Regions from separate parts of the Paeniglutamicibacter sulfureus genome, predicted to be linked through region 3. Evidence: riboswitches for the same ligand, from Rfam matches in the RefSeq annotation. Region 3 holds a riboswitch; each other region holds the start of a gene.

Region 1 (5,199 bases), 1.2 Mb from region 3:
AAGGACCTCACGGTGTGCGAGGTCGGGATCCTTCCCGGCGAGGACGCACTGCTGGCCCCGGCCTGGGTGCCGTGGGCCGAGCGAGTTCGACCGGAGGAAATGGACGCCGAGCGCCAGGCCGCCGAGGACGCCGCCGCAGTTGCGGACGGCATCGCCGAAGCTTCGGCTCCGGAGGGCTCGGACAATTCCGCCCCCTCAGGCACGGAGGAAGAATCCGCGGAAACCGAGACCGAATCCGCGGCCGCGACGGACGAAGTCGCCTCCGATGAAGACGTCTGGGACGAAGATGCCAAATAGCTGAATAGGCAACCAGGGGACTTGTCCCCTGAAATGAACAAGGGAGCGGGTAGCGATCGTCGGATCGCTACCCGCGCCCTTGCCGTCGGGCGGCAGGCATCGGCTCAAATAGATCGGGCGGCGCCCACCCGCGGGATCAACCGTGGGTGGGCGCCGCCCGATTCGTAGGCTGAAGAAGCTAGCTGTTCTTCAGCACGTATTCGATGCACTTGAGCAGGGACGAAACGTCCTCGGGCTCAATGGCGACGAAGGTCGCCACGCGCAGCTGGTTGCGGCCGAGCTTGCGGTACGGCTCGACATCGACCACGCCGTTGGCGCGCAGGGTCTTGGCCACCGCAGCGGCATCGATCGAATCGTCGAAGTCGATCGTGGCAATGACGTTGGAGCGTTCCCCGGGGGCGGTGACGTACGGGGTCGCCACTTCGGAAGCCTCGGCCCAGTCGTAGATGCGGGAGGCCGAGTCCGCGGTGCGGGCTGCGGCGAACGCCAGGCCGCCGTTGGCGTTGAGCCACTGCACCTGGGCGTTGAGAGTGACCAAGGTGGACAGGGCCGGGGTGTTGTACGTCTGGTTCAGGCGCGAGTTGTCGATCGCCGTCTTCAGGCTCAGGAAGTCCGGGATCCAGCGGCCGGAGGCGGCAATTTCCTCGGCGCGGGCGATGGCCGCGGGGGAGAAGAGCGCAATCCACAAGCCGCCATCGGAGGCGAAGTTCTTCTGCGGGGCGAAGTAGTACACATCTGCCTGCGAGACGTCGACGTCCAGTCCGCCGGCTGCGGAGGTCGCGTCGATGAGGACAAGCGATCCCTCGTCGGCGCCTTCAACGCGGTGAACCGGTGCAGCGACGCCCGTGGAGGTCTCGTTTTGGGGCCAAGCGTATACATCCACGCCTGCCTCGGCCACGGGAACAGGCCGGGTGCCTGGTTCGGAGACGATGATGGAGGACGGCTCAAGGAAGGGCGCCTTGTTGGTTGCGGCGGCGAACTTCGAGCCGAACTCGCCAAAGGAGAGGTGCTGGGCCTTGTGGCGGACCAGGCCGAATGCGGCAATGTCCCAGAACGCGGTGGATCCGCCCACGCCCAGGACCACTTCGTAGTCGGCCGGGGCGTTGAAGAACGTCTTGAGGCCTTCCTGGATGTCGCGGACCAGGTTCTTCACCGGGGCCTGGCGGTGAGAGGTCCCCAGGAGTTGCGTGCCGGCATCGATGAGAGCCTGGATCTGTTCGGGGCGGACCTTGGAAGGTCCTGCGCCGAATCGTCCGTCCACGGGCAAAAGGTCTTGGGGGATGGTCACGCCGGTGCTCATGTTGCTCCTCATAAGGGGGGTTATCCGCTGTGGGCACTTCCGATGCGGCAATCCGATGCGCATTGAGGGTGCCCAGTGGTTCAATAATCGCGCACTGGGCGGCCCATTGTGTAATAGCGAGTCGCCAATGTGAACGCGGGTAGAGTGGATCGCGTAGTGATCTCTTGTAACAATCAACCCCTGCGGGAGCTGCAAACGTGTCAGATTTGATCGATACCACCGAAATGTACCTGCGCACCATCCTGGAACTCCAGGAAGAGGGCATCATTGCCCTGCGCGCGCGCATTGCCGAGCGACTGGGGCACTCCGGGCCCACGGTTTCACAGACGGTGGCCCGCATGGAGCGCGACGGACTGGTCGTGGTGACCACCGACCGCCACCTCGAACTGACCTCACATGGCGCAGAAGTTGCAACGGGCGTGATGCGCAAGCACCGTCTGGCCGAACGCCTGCTCGCCGACGTCATTGGCTTGGAGTGGGAGTACGTCCATGAAGAGGCCTGCCGTTGGGAGCACGTGATGAGCGAGCGCGTGGAGCAGCGCCTGTTCAAGTTGCTCGGTTCGCCCGAGTCCTCTCCCTATGGAAATCCGATCCCCGGGCTCGAGACACTGGGAGGGCCGGAACTGGGTGAAATCTCGATACGTGTCCAAAGTCTCGATTCGGCCCTGGTCGACGGGAATACGGGCCCGGTCCGCGTCGAGCGACTGGCCGAAACCATCCAGGTGGAACCCGAGCTGCTGGTGCAGCTCGATGAGGGCGGCATCCGCCCAGGCGCCCTAGTCACCCTCGAACGGGCCGGCGATTACGTCGTTGTTCGGGTGCAGGGGATCGAGGGCGCGCTGGAGCTTCCGACGGAAGTCAGCGCCCACGTGTTTGTCCGCCGCATGGATTGATAACGGAATTGTAACTTTGACATTAATCCCGGTAGTGTTTCACGTTGGGTTGCACCTAGGCAATCTAGTCCCGATCCGGTTCGCATAACCCTACCGGCGGATCGCGGAGCAAGAATTCCCGGTAGGGGCGGAGGACCCATTCAGCCGTTCCTGGTCTTGGACCATGGATCTTGGGGTGAAGCTGAGTCCACTATGTAGGCTCTGCCGAGTTGATCTCATGACTCGAATCCGACAGCTAACTTCGCAGGCGATACATGAGAGGTTGACATTTGACTCAGCAGCACACTCCCGGGCGCCGCCGTGCTTCCGGACCCGTTGATGCTTCGCCTGCTGAAGGTTCACTAGAGCAGATCGTGGACACCGCCCTGAGTGGTGAAAACACTTCCCGACGTTCCGGTCGACGCGCCCTGAGCGCGGTCCCTGATTCCGTCGAGACCCCTGACAACACGCAGTACACCGGCCGCCGCTTCGTAGCGGGCCTGCGCTATGGCGTATCCCCGGACGCGGACGCAATTGCCGCCACCGAAATTCCCGTCGCCCTGGCTGCGCCGGCAGCACCCGTTGCCGCCCCGGCCGAGGTCGACGAACTGGACAATGTCCTGAAGTTCGCCCCCCGGGCCCAGCGCCCCCGCCTTGGCTTCACGCACAAGCTGGCGGCAGTCGCCGCCGTTTCCGGTCTGGCGTTCGCCGCAGCCTCTCCCGCAAAGGAAGCCGAAACGGCAGCCGCGGGATCCGACCGCGTCGCCCAGTCCGTCGTGGTCGACGTCATGGCTCCGGCCGACGACGAGGTCAAGATCGAGCGAGCGTCGCTGACCAGCGAGTTCACCGAGGAAGACAAGCTGGCAACGGTCTTGACCGCAGCCGGCGGAGACGTCACCAAGCTGGCCGCCGAAGGAGTCTTGGCCCAGCCGGTGGACAGCATCCGGTTGACCTCGCGCTTCGGCCACCGCAAGAATCCGACCGGTCCGGGGTACATGAACCACAACGGCTTGGACTACGCAGTTCCCATGGGCACGCCGATCAAGGCAAGCGCCGCCGGCACCGTCGTGCAGGCCGCCTGGGCCGGCCACTCGGGCTTCCGTGTGGAGATCGACCACGGCAACGGACTGCACACCAGCTACAACCACAATTCGTCGCTGAAGGTTTCGGTGGGCCAGAAGGTCAAGCGCGGCGAAGTCGTCTCCTTGAGCGGCAGCACGGGCAACTCAACCGGCCCCCACCTGCACCTGGAAGTCATCGTCAACGGCAAGTGGGTAAACCCCGAGGCCTGGTTATAACGGCAATTGTCACCGTTCCGTGATCAGAACGTGACTTTTGGATTCGCTTCATATATTCTAAATACGTGACCAGGGATCATCCCTGTTCACCGCCGCGGGAAGTGCCGAGCACTGCCAGCCCACGGTGTCCGTTCAATTACTCGTTTGGCAGTGGCGGGGGACCCACATTCGGTTTCCACACAGGAAGCCTTGGGGTTAAGTGGTTCGGCCTGGCGGCCGGATTGCCGAGTGACTCCCACTCGAACCCGACAGCTCACCTCGCAGGCATCAGGAGAGGCATTACTACGTGACTACACGTCAAGCATTGGGCCGCCACCGCGCGACCCCGGTTCGGACCAACCCACTCGAATCCATCTCGAAGGCAGTTGCCTCGAACGCTGGTTCGGTTGGACGCCAGGCAGCAGTGATTGCAGCCGCATCAGGCCTCGTGCTCACTTTGGGCGTTCCGGCCCAGGGTGATGTTTCCCGCGAAGCAAGCGCAGTTCCCGTTGAAGGCCTCTCAGCAGAGCGTGTAGCCGTCAAGGCCGTTTCGGTCGCGGCTTCCAAGGCCAAGGACCTGAACATCGAACGCGCAGCGTTCACCTCCAAGCCGGCGCCCGCGCCGGTTGTCGTCGCCGTTTCCAACGAGGTTTCCGAGCGCTCCAACGACACCGCCCCGGTGACCCGTTCCAGCAGCAACTCGGACGCCATGGCGCCGGTGACCCGCTCGAACCGCGACTCCACCCCTAAGGCCTCCGAGGCCCCCAAGGTGAAGAGCGACTCGATGAACACCGCCAACCTGTCCGGCATCGCGGCAACCGCGGCCAAGTACGTCGGCGTTCCGTATGTATGGGGCGGCAACACCCCCTCGGGCTGGGACTGCTCGGGCTTCGTCAAGTACGTCTACGCAAAGCACGGCATCAACATCGCCCGCGGCACCTCGGCTATCCGCGCTTCGGGCCAGTTCGTGCGCACCAGCTCCCCGAAGCCGGGTGACCTCGTCTTCCAGAACGGTGGCGGACACGTCGGCATCTACCTCGGCGGCGGCAAGATGATCGGTGCCCAGAACCCGACTGTCGACACCATGCTTCACGACGTTTCCCGCAACCCGCTCTACGGTTACTACACCCTCAAGGGCTAAGCGCCAAGCGTTCCAAGGCCTCCGGTCGATCCATGTGGATCGACCGGAGGCCTTGCTGGTTAATGCGGATTTTTGCATGGAAGCCTACCCGGGCTTGGTAAGCCGGACATTGGCGTGGGTATGCCGATTTCAAGCACCGACGAGGCAGTGAGCTGGAGTGAAGGCTCCCGAACTGACGGCGCGGTGGACGCAGTCGCCCTGGGTGCGGACGGGAAGCAAATCCATGTCTCCAGTTCGGCCGGCATCGAGCGTTCGGGCTACGCAGCAGGCATTTTTACCCTCGCCTTGTTCCAGGCCGGTAACGGTGGTGCG
Region 2 (5,199 bases), 430 kb from region 3:
GAAGGGTCAATGCCATTTCTGGACTAGTTGCTTTCGGCGGCGGCGCGGATGCCCTCGAGCACTGCCGAAACCTGGCCAACAACCTCTGCGTCGTCCTTCGGGTGGGTCTCGGCGAAGCGGACCAGCGAACCCGGGATGGAGAGCTTGACGTCTTCCAGCACGGTGGCGCCGGCGATGCCGACGGCCTTGCGGGCCTCGTCCTGGGCCCACACGCCACCGAACTGGCCGTAGGCGGTGCCGATGACGGCGGCGGGCTTGCCGAAGACGGCGCCGGCGCCCATCGGGCGGGAAAGCCAGTCGATGGCGTTCTTCAGCACTGCAGGCATGGTGCCGTTGTACTCGGGGGAAACCAGCAGCAGGGCGTCGGCCGCACCGGCGGCTTCGCGCAGCGCGACGGCAGCAGCCGGAACCTGTCCCTCGACGTCGATGTCCTCGTTGTAGAACGGAATGTCCTCGATGCCGGCGTAAAGGTTTACCTCAACGCCCTCAGGGGCGTTCGCGACGGTGGCCTCGGCCAGCTGCTGGTTGGTGGAACCGTTGCGGAGGGAACCGACGAGGGTCAGGACGGTGGTTGCCATAAGAGGAAGTCTCCTGTTTTTTCGGGGGGTGCTGCTTGATGCGTCAATCAATGCCAACCACGCAATGGGCATCTCGATTCCCCACACGGCCGTGACGAGCAACACATTGGCGGATGCTCGGAAGCGGCCGCGTAGGGAGAATCGTGGGCGTTCTTGCGGTCATTGCCGTGGTGATCTGCATCGATTCAGCTTTGCAGGACGCCTTCTCGAGGTATACGAAATGAAGTCCGCCAAAAATCGGCGAGTCCTGGCCGTTACAGCCAGCCCTCGGGATTGACCCACTTGCCGTTGACGATGACCTCGAGGTGCAGGTGGGGGCCTGTTGAGTTGCCCGTGCTGCCAGCCAGGGCGACGACCTCGCCGCGCCCGACCTTTTGTCCCACGGACACCTTGAGGGCCGAGTTGTGGTTGTAGCTGGTTTCCAGCCCGTTGCCGTGGTCGATTTTGACGCGGTTGCCGGAGTGGCCGGCCCATTCGGCCTGCACGACGGTGCCGGCGGCGCTTGCCTTGATCGGTGTACCCATGGGAACTGCGTAGTCCAGGCCGTTGTGGTTCATGTACCCCGGACCGGTCGGGTTCTTGCGGAAACCAAAGCGCGACGTCAACCGGATGCTGTCCACCGGCTGGGCGAGCTTGGTGACTTTTCCGGTGTCAGCGGTGGCGGCGGGCGCCGGCTTGGCGTCCTTGGCGACCTTTGCGGCGGCAACGGTCGTGACAGGGGCCGGCTTCTTTTCCTTCTTTTCCACCTTGATGAACTTGCTGGTCACCGAGGCGCGATCGACCGTGAGCTTGTCACTGGCCGGGGCTTTGACATCCGCGACGGCGGTCTGGGCGACGCGCTGGGGCTCTGGGGCAACCTCCTCGGCCTCCTGCGCGGGGGCGGCAGCGAATGCCAGGGCGGACACGGCGGCGACTGCTGCGAGCTTGTGCGCCAACCCGAGGCGGGGGCGCCGGTCCCGGGGGGCGAACTTCCGAACGCTGTCCAGTTTGCCGGCTTCCGCAGGCATCGGCAGGGGCACCGACTGTGCACCAGATGCGGAAGGGACTTCGGCGGCGGCCATGGATGAAGCGTCCGGGGCCGCTCCATAGCGGAGGCTTGCCACGAATCGGCGGCCGGCATACTCCGTGTCATTCGGGGATTGCGCGGAATCCGGGACCGCGCCGAGTGCGCGGCGGCCCGACCGCCGGGAAGTGTTTTCGCCGCTCGCGATTTGCTCCATGGAAGCGTTGGCGGGCTTGGCATCAACGGGGCCGGACGCGCGGCGGCGCGCGGAATTATGGTGCTGGGTCAAATGATTACCTCTCATGTATCGCCTGCGAAGTTAGCTGTCGGATTCGAGTCATGAGATTAACTCGGCCGAGCCCACCAAGGTGGACTCAACTTCACCCCGAGATCCATGGTGCAAGACCAGGATCGGTTGATTGGGTCCTCCGCCCCTACCGGGAATTTTTACTCCGCGATCCGCCGGTAGGGTTGGGCGAACCGGATCGGGACTGGGTTGCCTAGATGCGACCCGATGTAAAACCCTACGAGGGTAAATACAAAAGTTACAATTCCGTTATCAATCCATGCGGCGGACAAATACGTGGGCGCCGACACCGGTCGATGGCTCTCGCTCCCTCGATCCCGTACACCCGCACAAGTGCGGACTTCCGGCACTTTCCATGGTGACTAGGAGCCCGGTCGGATGGCGTCATAGTAGGGCTGCGCCAGCAGCCCGGATTCCATCTGGATGGCAATAGTCAGGAGCTCCCCCGGGACGGTAGCTTAAATGTGATCAAGTAGACGGTGGGCCCGGGCTCTGCGGCGGTGCGGATGGTGCAGTCCAAGCCGGTCGTCGGGCTGATTCCCTCCATTGCGGCTCACCACGCCTTCAACCAGTTGCGGATAATGCGGCAGGTTCAGTAGGTGAAGACCCGCAAATCCATCCTGGGTTGGACCTTCTTCCTTAACGGGAACATTGTGGCCGCTGCGAAGTCCTTGTTGATGGACAGGACTATCACCTGCCTGCGTCTCGGCGTGCGGAAAAGGGAACACTGGCACCTCCACGCCTCGGGCAAGAAGGACCACCGTCCCCCACGAGCCGCTTGCCTGAAGGGCAAGCGGGCGGGTGACACCCTGAAGCAGGCATATTCCGTGCTGCCGTGCTGAAAGCATCTCCAGGCCGTCGCCCCCGGCATCTCGCCGTCGGCGAACATTGCCCCGCCGGAATCACGCCCGGGAATATCCTGTTGGCATCCGCGTTAACTTGAGCCAAGGGCACTCAAGTATCCAATAGGAGGAAACATGCCAGCATTCTTTGGCCCATCCGGCGCCGGCAACGGCTCTTTCGAGGATTTCCTGGCGCGCTACCTGCAAGGCCAGCGCACCAGCCGCTTCGGGCGCCCCGTCGACATCACCCGACTGCTCAGCCGCCACACGCACGAGGTACTGACCCGTGCCGCGCAATTCGCCGTTGAACACGGCCACCCCGACATCGACGCGCTGCACTTGCTGCGCGTGATGCTCGAGATCGAGCCCGTCGACGAGGCCCTGCGCCGCTCCGGGGCCGACGCCGGGGCGATTGCCCGCGACGCCGAACAGCGCTTGCCCGAAACCGGGCCGCGACACTCCGAATCCGCTCCCGCGCTGACCCCATCGGCCCAGCGCGCCCTGCTCGACGCCTACCAGGTCGCCCGCGCCTTCGGCTCAACCTACATCGATCCCGAACACCTGTTCCTGGCATTCGTGCTCAACACCGAATCCCCGGCCGGGCAGGTGCTCGGCGCCGCCGGAGTCACTCCACAGACCCTGCAGGCCGCCGCCGAGGGTGCCGATCAACAACGCTCCGGTTCCGCTCCGACCCAGCGGAAATCCGCCGAGGCCAACCAGCCCGCCAAGGGTGAGACGCCATTGTTGGAGAAATTCGGCATGGACCTGACCGCCCGGGCCGCCGAGGACGGGCTGGACCCGGTGATCGGCCGCACGCAGGAGATCGAGCAGACCATCGAGATCCTGGCCCGGCGCACGAAGAACAACCCGGTGCTGATCGGCGAGGCCGGCGTCGGGAAAACCGCCGTTGTCGAGGGCCTCGCCCGCGCCATCGTCGCCGGCGAGGTGCCGGATCAGCTGGCAGGCAAGCGCATCATCGCGCTCGACTTGCCGGCCATGGTCGCCGGCACCCGCTACCGCGGCGACTTCGAGGAGCGCCTGACCCAGACCATGGACGAGATCGCCGCGCAGGACGGGGAGGTGATCGTCTTCATCGACGAGCTGCACACCGTGGTCGGCGCCGGCTCAGGCGGCGAGGGCTCCATGGATGCCGGCAACATCCTCAAGCCACGGCTGGCCCGCGGCGAGCTTCACCTCATCGGCGCCACCACGCTGGCCGAATACCGCAAGGTCGAGAAGGATCCCGCCTTGGAACGCCGCTTCCAGCCTGTGACCATCGGCGAGCCCTCCCTTGAGGACGCCGTAACGATCCTGCACGGATTGAAGGAAAGGTACGCGCAGCACCACCGGGTCACCTACACCGACGAGGCGATCCGCGCCGCGGTGGAAATGTCGGCCCGCTACGTGACCGACAGGTTCCTGCCGGACAAGGCCATCGACCTGATCGATACCGCGGGTGCCCGGCTGGGCCTCAAGCGCGGACCGGGCATCGACACCGTGGCGCTGAAGTCGCGGATAGCCGAGCTCGCAGCCGCCAAGGACCGCGCGGTGGCAGAGGAACGCTACGAGGACGCTTCGCGTTTGCGCGACGAGGCCGAGGAAATCTCTGCCCGGCTGGCCGAGACCGAGGAGTCCGGCACCGGCACCGCCGACACGGTGGTCGACGAAGCCCAGATCGCCGAGGTCATCGCCCGCGCCACCGGCATCCCCGCCGCGCGGCTGACGGAGGACGACAAGGAACGCCTGGCCCGTCTGGAGGACGAGCTCCACGACAGGGTCGTCGGGCAGGACGATGCTGTGGCTGCCGTTGCCAAGGCGGTTCGCCGCTCCCGCACCGGGATGGGCGACGAAAACCGCCCGGTCGGCAGCTTCCTCTTCCTGGGCCCCACGGGTGTGGGCAAGACGGAGCTGGCCAAGGCGCTGGCGGCCTCGCTCTTCGGCGACGAGTCCGCCATGGTGCGCTTCGACATGAGCGAGTTCGGCGAGCGCCACACGGTCTCGCGGCTGGTCGGCGCCCCTCCGGGATACGTCGGCTACGACGAGGCGGGGCAACTGACCGAACGCGTCCGGCGTCGCCCCTACTCGGTCGTGTTGCTGGACGAGGTGGAGAAGGCGCACCCCGACGTGTTCAACCTGCTGCTGCAGGTGCTCGACGACGGCCGTCTCACCGACGGGCAGGGCCGCACCGTCGACTTCCGCAACACCGTCATCATCATGACCTCCAACCTGGGATCCGAGTTCCTGGCGAGCCGAGGCGCCCCGCTGGGCTTCGGTAGCGATTCCGGCACCGGCTCCGAGCGCGAGCTGCGCGCAAAGGTCATGGGCCGGCTGCGTGAGACCATGCGTCCGGAGTTCCTGAACAGGATCGACGAGACGGTGCTCTTCCGCAAGCTGGAGGCGGAGCAGCTGCGCGGGATCGTGCGGCTGCAGTTGCGCCGCACCGAGGCCCGGCTTGCCGCCAACGGCATC
Region 3 (5,199 bases):
GTCGGGGCCGGGAAGACCGTGGCGGCCCGCGCCGCACTGGCGCACCTGGAACCATCCCGCCACCAAATCATCTATGTCCCGGATCCGACCATCGGGATCCGCGGGATCCGTGCAGCGATTGTGACCGCGCTGGGGGCCACGCCCTCCTTCTTCTCCGGAGCCCTGGCCGCGCAGGCCGCGGCCCTGCTCGCCGGCGAACTCGACGAACGCTCTCGCCTGCCGGTGATTGTCATCGATGAAGCACACCTGCTGACCAACGAAGACCTCGAATCATTGAGGATGCTCTCAAACGTCAGCATGGATACGGAGTCGCATTTCGCGTTGTTGCTCATCGGTCAACCCACCCTGCGGCGCCGGTTGAAACTGGCGGTGCTGGCCGCCCTGGACCAACGGATCGGGACCCGGTTCACCATCAACGGGATGAATCTGGAGGACACCAGCGACTACATCAAGGGACATCTTGGATTCGCAGGCCGAACTGATCCCTTGTTCTCCGAAGATGCGATCACCGTCATCCATCAGGCGTCCCGTGGCTACCCGCGCACCGTGAACAACCTGGCCCTGGCCGCACTCATGGCCACCCGCTCGGCCAAAGGCGCGATCGTGGACCAATCCGCGGCGCAGTCGGCGGTGAGCGAATTCAGCGAATAACCCAACCGGCACCCCTGCCGACCAGCCCGCCGGCATGACCACGAACGCCTCGCCAAGATCATCCTGGCGAGGCGTTTCTATGGCAGGTTCGTCGTCAAACTCGGTGGCGGCTTCATCGTCAAATTACGCGACGGTCAACAGCAGCATGCGTGGTCGTCTGCGTAGATGAGGACTTCTTCCAGGGGCTGCCCATGAAACGGATGAACCTCACAACCGCTATGTCGCCCTTTCCCTACTCTTCACCTATCACTTCGGCGATCCGTTGCTGCCACACATGTAGTACCAAGGCGGGATTGGACGTGTTCTGACACATGAACACCCGGAAAGGGGGAAGAACGGAACCAGACGTAGGCGAGTTCGACGGCCGTATTCGCGAATGAAACCCATGACCTCACTTTCGCCCGAAGCCCGGGACCACGCGTTTGTCCGCCGCATGGATTGATAACGGAATTGTAACTTTTTTATATACCCCGGTAGAGTTACACGTTGGGTTTCACTTACGCAAATCCGTCCCGATCCGGTTCGCATAACCCTACCGGCGGATCGCGGAGCAAGAATTCCCGGTAGGGGCGGAGGACCCATTCAACCGTTCCTGGTCTTGGACCACGGATCTTGGGGTGAAGCTGAGTCCACTATGTAGGCTCAGCCGAGTTGATCTCATGACTCGAATCCGACAGCTAACTTCGCAGGCGATACATGAGAGGTAGACATTTGACTCAGCAGCACACTCCCGGGCGCCGCCGTGCTTCCGGCCCCGTTGATGCTTCGCCTGCTGAAGGTTCACTAGAGCAGATCGCGGACACCGCACTGAGCGGTGAAAGCACTGCCCGACGTTCCGGTCGACGCGCCCTGAGCGCGGTCCCGGATTCCGTCGAGGCCCCCGATAGCATGCAGTACCTTGGCCGCCGCTTTGCGGCGGGCCTGCGCTACGGCGCATCCCCGGACGCGGCAAGCATTGCCGCCACCGAAATCCCTACTCCCCTGGTTGCTCCCACGACTTCGGTTGCAGCTCCGGCCGAAGTCGACGAACTGGACAACGTCCTGAAGTTCGAGCCCCGGACGCAACGCCCCCGACTTGGGTATGCGCACATGATCGCAGCAGTCGCAGCCGTTTCCGGTCTGGCATTCGCCGCCGTCACCCCGGGGCAGGATGTCGAGGAAATTGCCTCGGAGACCCAGCGCGTCGCCCAGACTGCTGTCGCAGATGTCAAGGCCCCGGCCAATGACGAGGTCAAGATCGAGCGGGCCTCGCTGACCAGCGAGTTCACCGAGGAAGACAAGCTGGCAACGGTCGTGACCGCTTCCGGCGGCGATGTCACCAAAGTCGAAAGCGGCGGGGTCCTGGCCCAACCGTTGGACACCGTGCGATTGACTTCGCGTTTCGGGTTCCGGAAGAATCCGACCGGCCCGGGTTTCATGAACCACAACGGGCTGGACTACGGCGCCGCGTGCGGGACCCCTGTGAAGGCCAGTGCCGCCGGCACTGTCGTGCAGTCCGAGTTTGCCGGCCACTCCGGCAATCGCGTGCAGATCGACCATGGCAACGGGCTGGAGACAAGCTACAACCACAATTCGGCACTCAAGGTGTCGGTGGGCCAGAAGGTCAAGCGCGGAGAAGTTGTCGCGCTTGTCGGCACCACGGGCAACTCGACCGGCTGCCACGTCCACCTCGAGGTCATCGTCAACGGCAAGTGGGTAAACCCCGAGGCTTGGTTATAACGGCAATTGTCACTGTTCCGTGACCAAAACGTGACTTGTGGATTAGCTTCATATATTCTAAGTAAGTGATCGGGGATCAACCCTGTTCACCGCCGCGGGAAGTGCCGAGCACTGCCAGCCCACGGTGTCCGTTCACTTACTCGTTTGGCAGTGGCGGGGGACCCACTTTCGGTTTCCACACCAGGAAGCCTTGGGGTTAAGTGGTTCGGCCTGGCGGCCGGATTGCCGAGTGACTCCCACTCGAACCCGACAGCTCACCTCGCAGGCATCAGGAGAGGCATTACCACGTGACTACACGTCAAGCATTGGGCCGCCACCGCGCGACCCCGGTTCGGATCAACCCGCTCGAATCCATCTCGAAGGCAGTCGCCTCGAACGCCGGATCCGTTGGCCGCCAGGCAGCAGTCGTTGCCGCCGCCTCCGGCCTGGTCCTCACTTTGGGTGTTCCGGCCCAGGGCGATGTTTCCCGCGAAGCAAGCGCCGTTCCCGTTGAAGGGCTTAGCCCGGAGCGTGTAGCCGTCAAGGCCGTTTCGGTCTCGGCGTCCAAGGACCTGACCATCGAGCGCGCGGCGTTCACCTCGAAGCCTGCCCCTGCTCCCGTCGTGGTTGCCGTGGCCAAGGAAGTTGCCCCCAGCAGCACCGCGACGAAGACGCGGTCCAACGACACCGCTCCGATGGCTCGCTCCAACAACGACTCTGATGCCTACGCGCCGGTCACCCGCTCGAACCGCGACAGTGCGCCGGAAGCCTCGACCCCGAAGCCCAAGAGCGATTCGATGAACACCGCGAACCTCTCCGGCATTGCTGCAACCGCCGCCAAGTATGAGGGCGTTCCCTACGTATGGGGCGGCAATACCCCGTCGGGCTGGGACTGCTCCGGCTTCGTCAAGTACGTCTACGCAAAACACGGCATCAACATCGCCCGCGGCACCTCCGCCATCCGCGCCTCCGGCCAGTTCGTCCGCACCAGCTCTCCGAAGCCCGGCGACCTGGTCTTCCAGAACGGCGGCGGCCACGTCGGCATCTACCTCGGCGGCGGCAAGATGATCGGCGCACAGAACCCGACTACGGACACGCTTCTCCACAATGTGACTCGCAACCCCCTCTACGGGTACTACACCCTCAAGGGCTAAGCGCAAGCGTTCCAAGGCCTCCGTCGATCCGCAAGGATCGACGGAGGCCTTGGTTCTTTTGACATGGGTTCTCCCTCATAGCGGGTCCTTGACCTGCGCTATGCTTGACAGGGCCCAGTTACGCTGAACTGGAACGATGGTAGCCAAGTTCACATCAGAAATATTCTGGATAATCTCCTGCGACAGCGGTCAAAAAGCACTTCTAATAATGCGTAATTCGCTGCGGCCCCAAGCGGGCGCCCTGTTTCACAAGGACCGGGTTAACCTCTTGGGTGCGGGGGGTCGCGGTGGGACTCTTAGCCGAATGCATCCCGCCGCGACACCCACCACTAGACGAAATCCAAGAACGTCATCTGGATCCTGAGTGTATGCACGCTTCGGCGGACTGTCATACCCGCGTTGGTTCCCGCGGAAGGCGGTTTAGACTCCGGCGTAGGAGTGCAGTCCGTTGAAGTAGAGGTTCACGACGGTGAAATTGAAGACCAGGCAGAGGTAACCGATGATGCTCAGCCAGGCCGAGCGTGCGCCGGTCCAGCCGCCGGTTGCCCGGGCGTGCAGGTAGCCGGCGTAGACGACCCAGATCACGAAGGTCCAGACTTCCTTGGTGTCCCAGCCCCAGTAGCGGCCCCAGGCGGCCTCGGCCCAAATGGCACCGGCTATCAAGGTGAAGGTCCACATCACGAAGGCGACCGCGTTGATGCGGTAGGCGAAGTTTTCCAAGGGAGCCGCGCCGGGGACCAGGCGCATGAACGGCATCTTGTCCTTCCTTCCGGCGGCCAGGGCATCCATGCGCGTGTGCTGGAGCAGCTGGAGCACGTTCATCGCAAAGGTGATGGTGAACAGTGCGGAAGCCAAGACCGCGATCGAGACGTGGATGATCAGCCAGTAGCTCTGCAGGGCAGGGACAAGGTGGGCAACGGGGGTCGGGAAGCCCATGGTGGCGCCGCACAGCATGACGGTGACCAGGCCGATGACGAAGGTGCCCATGAAGCGCAGGTCCTTCTTCACCAGCACCAGCATGAACACCAGGGCCACCAGGAAGGAACCGGTGGACAGGAACTCATACATGTTGCCCCACGGCACGCGCCCGGTCGCGATAGCGCGGGAGACCACGGCAAAGCCCTGCAGCAGCACGCCCAGCCAGCTCAGCGAGACCGCGACCTTGGCCGCCATCCGCTTGGCCGAGGCAGCGGTGTAGGTCATGGAATCGTTGACCAAGGCGTTGTCCGGGGTCCCCGAAGGGGGCGGCGCGATGGCTCCGGCAGCAACCAGGACCTTCTTTTCAGAAACAACCGCCTGTGTGTCGATTTCCTGGATGAGCTTGCTCGACTTCGCAAGGTCCCACGCAAATGCCACGAAGGCGGATGCGTAGACCATCGCGGCGAGCAACATGAACAGGTCGCTGTACTGCCCCAGGGCCACGTTGATCGTGGGCATGTCGTTTTCCATAGGTTCTCCTAGACTCCGGCCCGCTGAACGGCGGGCCACTGCTGTTCAAGAAGCTTGCGCAGCTCCTTGGCTTCGGACTCAAGCCCGTGGTCTTCGCCACGGGCCAGCAATCCGTATTCGATGACCCGCTCTTCACGGCCCGAGCCGTCAACGGAGGTCTTGATTCTCACCCAGGCCCGGCGGCGCGGGGTAAAGAGCGAGATGCCCAGGCCCAGCAGTGAAAGGGCCGCAAAGACCGCCACGGGGC

The links. A riboswitch is a leader RNA that binds a small molecule or an ion and turns the genes downstream of it on or off. The one in region 3 is predicted to bind cyclic di-AMP.
Region 1: another riboswitch for cyclic di-AMP. It lies ahead of ABD687_RS16910 (M23 family metallopeptidase); the one in region 3 lies ahead of ABD687_RS11675 (M23 family metallopeptidase).
Region 2: another riboswitch for cyclic di-AMP. It lies ahead of ABD687_RS13680 (M23 family metallopeptidase); the one in region 3 lies ahead of ABD687_RS11675 (M23 family metallopeptidase).

Annotation. Positions count from the first base shown of each region.
Region 1 covers NZ_BAAAWO010000001.1:3,721,383-3,726,581, forward strand. The annotation lists gene ABD687_RS16895 (DUF3027 domain-containing protein) at 1-297, shown strand, start outside; gene serC (phosphoserine transaminase) at 476-1,597, opposite strand; gene ABD687_RS16905 (iron-dependent transcriptional repressor DtxR) at 1,795-2,490, shown strand; cyclic di-AMP (ydaO/yuaA leader) riboswitch at 2,583-2,756, shown strand; gene ABD687_RS16910 (M23 family metallopeptidase) at 2,844-3,767, shown strand; cyclic di-AMP (ydaO/yuaA leader) riboswitch at 3,895-4,048, shown strand; gene ABD687_RS16915 (C40 family peptidase) at 4,054-4,887, shown strand.
Region 2 covers NZ_BAAAWO010000001.1:2,988,190-2,993,388, forward strand. The annotation lists gene ABD687_RS13675 (NAD(P)H-dependent oxidoreductase) at 24-578, opposite strand; gene ABD687_RS13680 (M23 family metallopeptidase) at 833-1,870, opposite strand; cyclic di-AMP (ydaO/yuaA leader) riboswitch at 1,874-2,048, opposite strand; gene ABD687_RS13685 (hypothetical protein) at 2,488-2,730, shown strand; gene ABD687_RS13690 (ATP-dependent Clp protease ATP-binding subunit) at 2,866-5,199, shown strand, end outside.
Region 3 covers NZ_BAAAWO010000001.1:2,554,820-2,560,018, forward strand. The annotation lists gene ABD687_RS11670 (ExeA family protein) at 1-651, shown strand, start outside; cyclic di-AMP (ydaO/yuaA leader) riboswitch at 1,186-1,359, shown strand; gene ABD687_RS11675 (M23 family metallopeptidase) at 1,540-2,370, shown strand; cyclic di-AMP (ydaO/yuaA leader) riboswitch at 2,487-2,652, shown strand; gene ABD687_RS11680 (C40 family peptidase) at 2,658-3,503, shown strand; gene ccsB (c-type cytochrome biogenesis protein CcsB) at 3,924-4,952, opposite strand; gene resB (cytochrome c biogenesis protein ResB) at 4,961-5,199, opposite strand, start outside.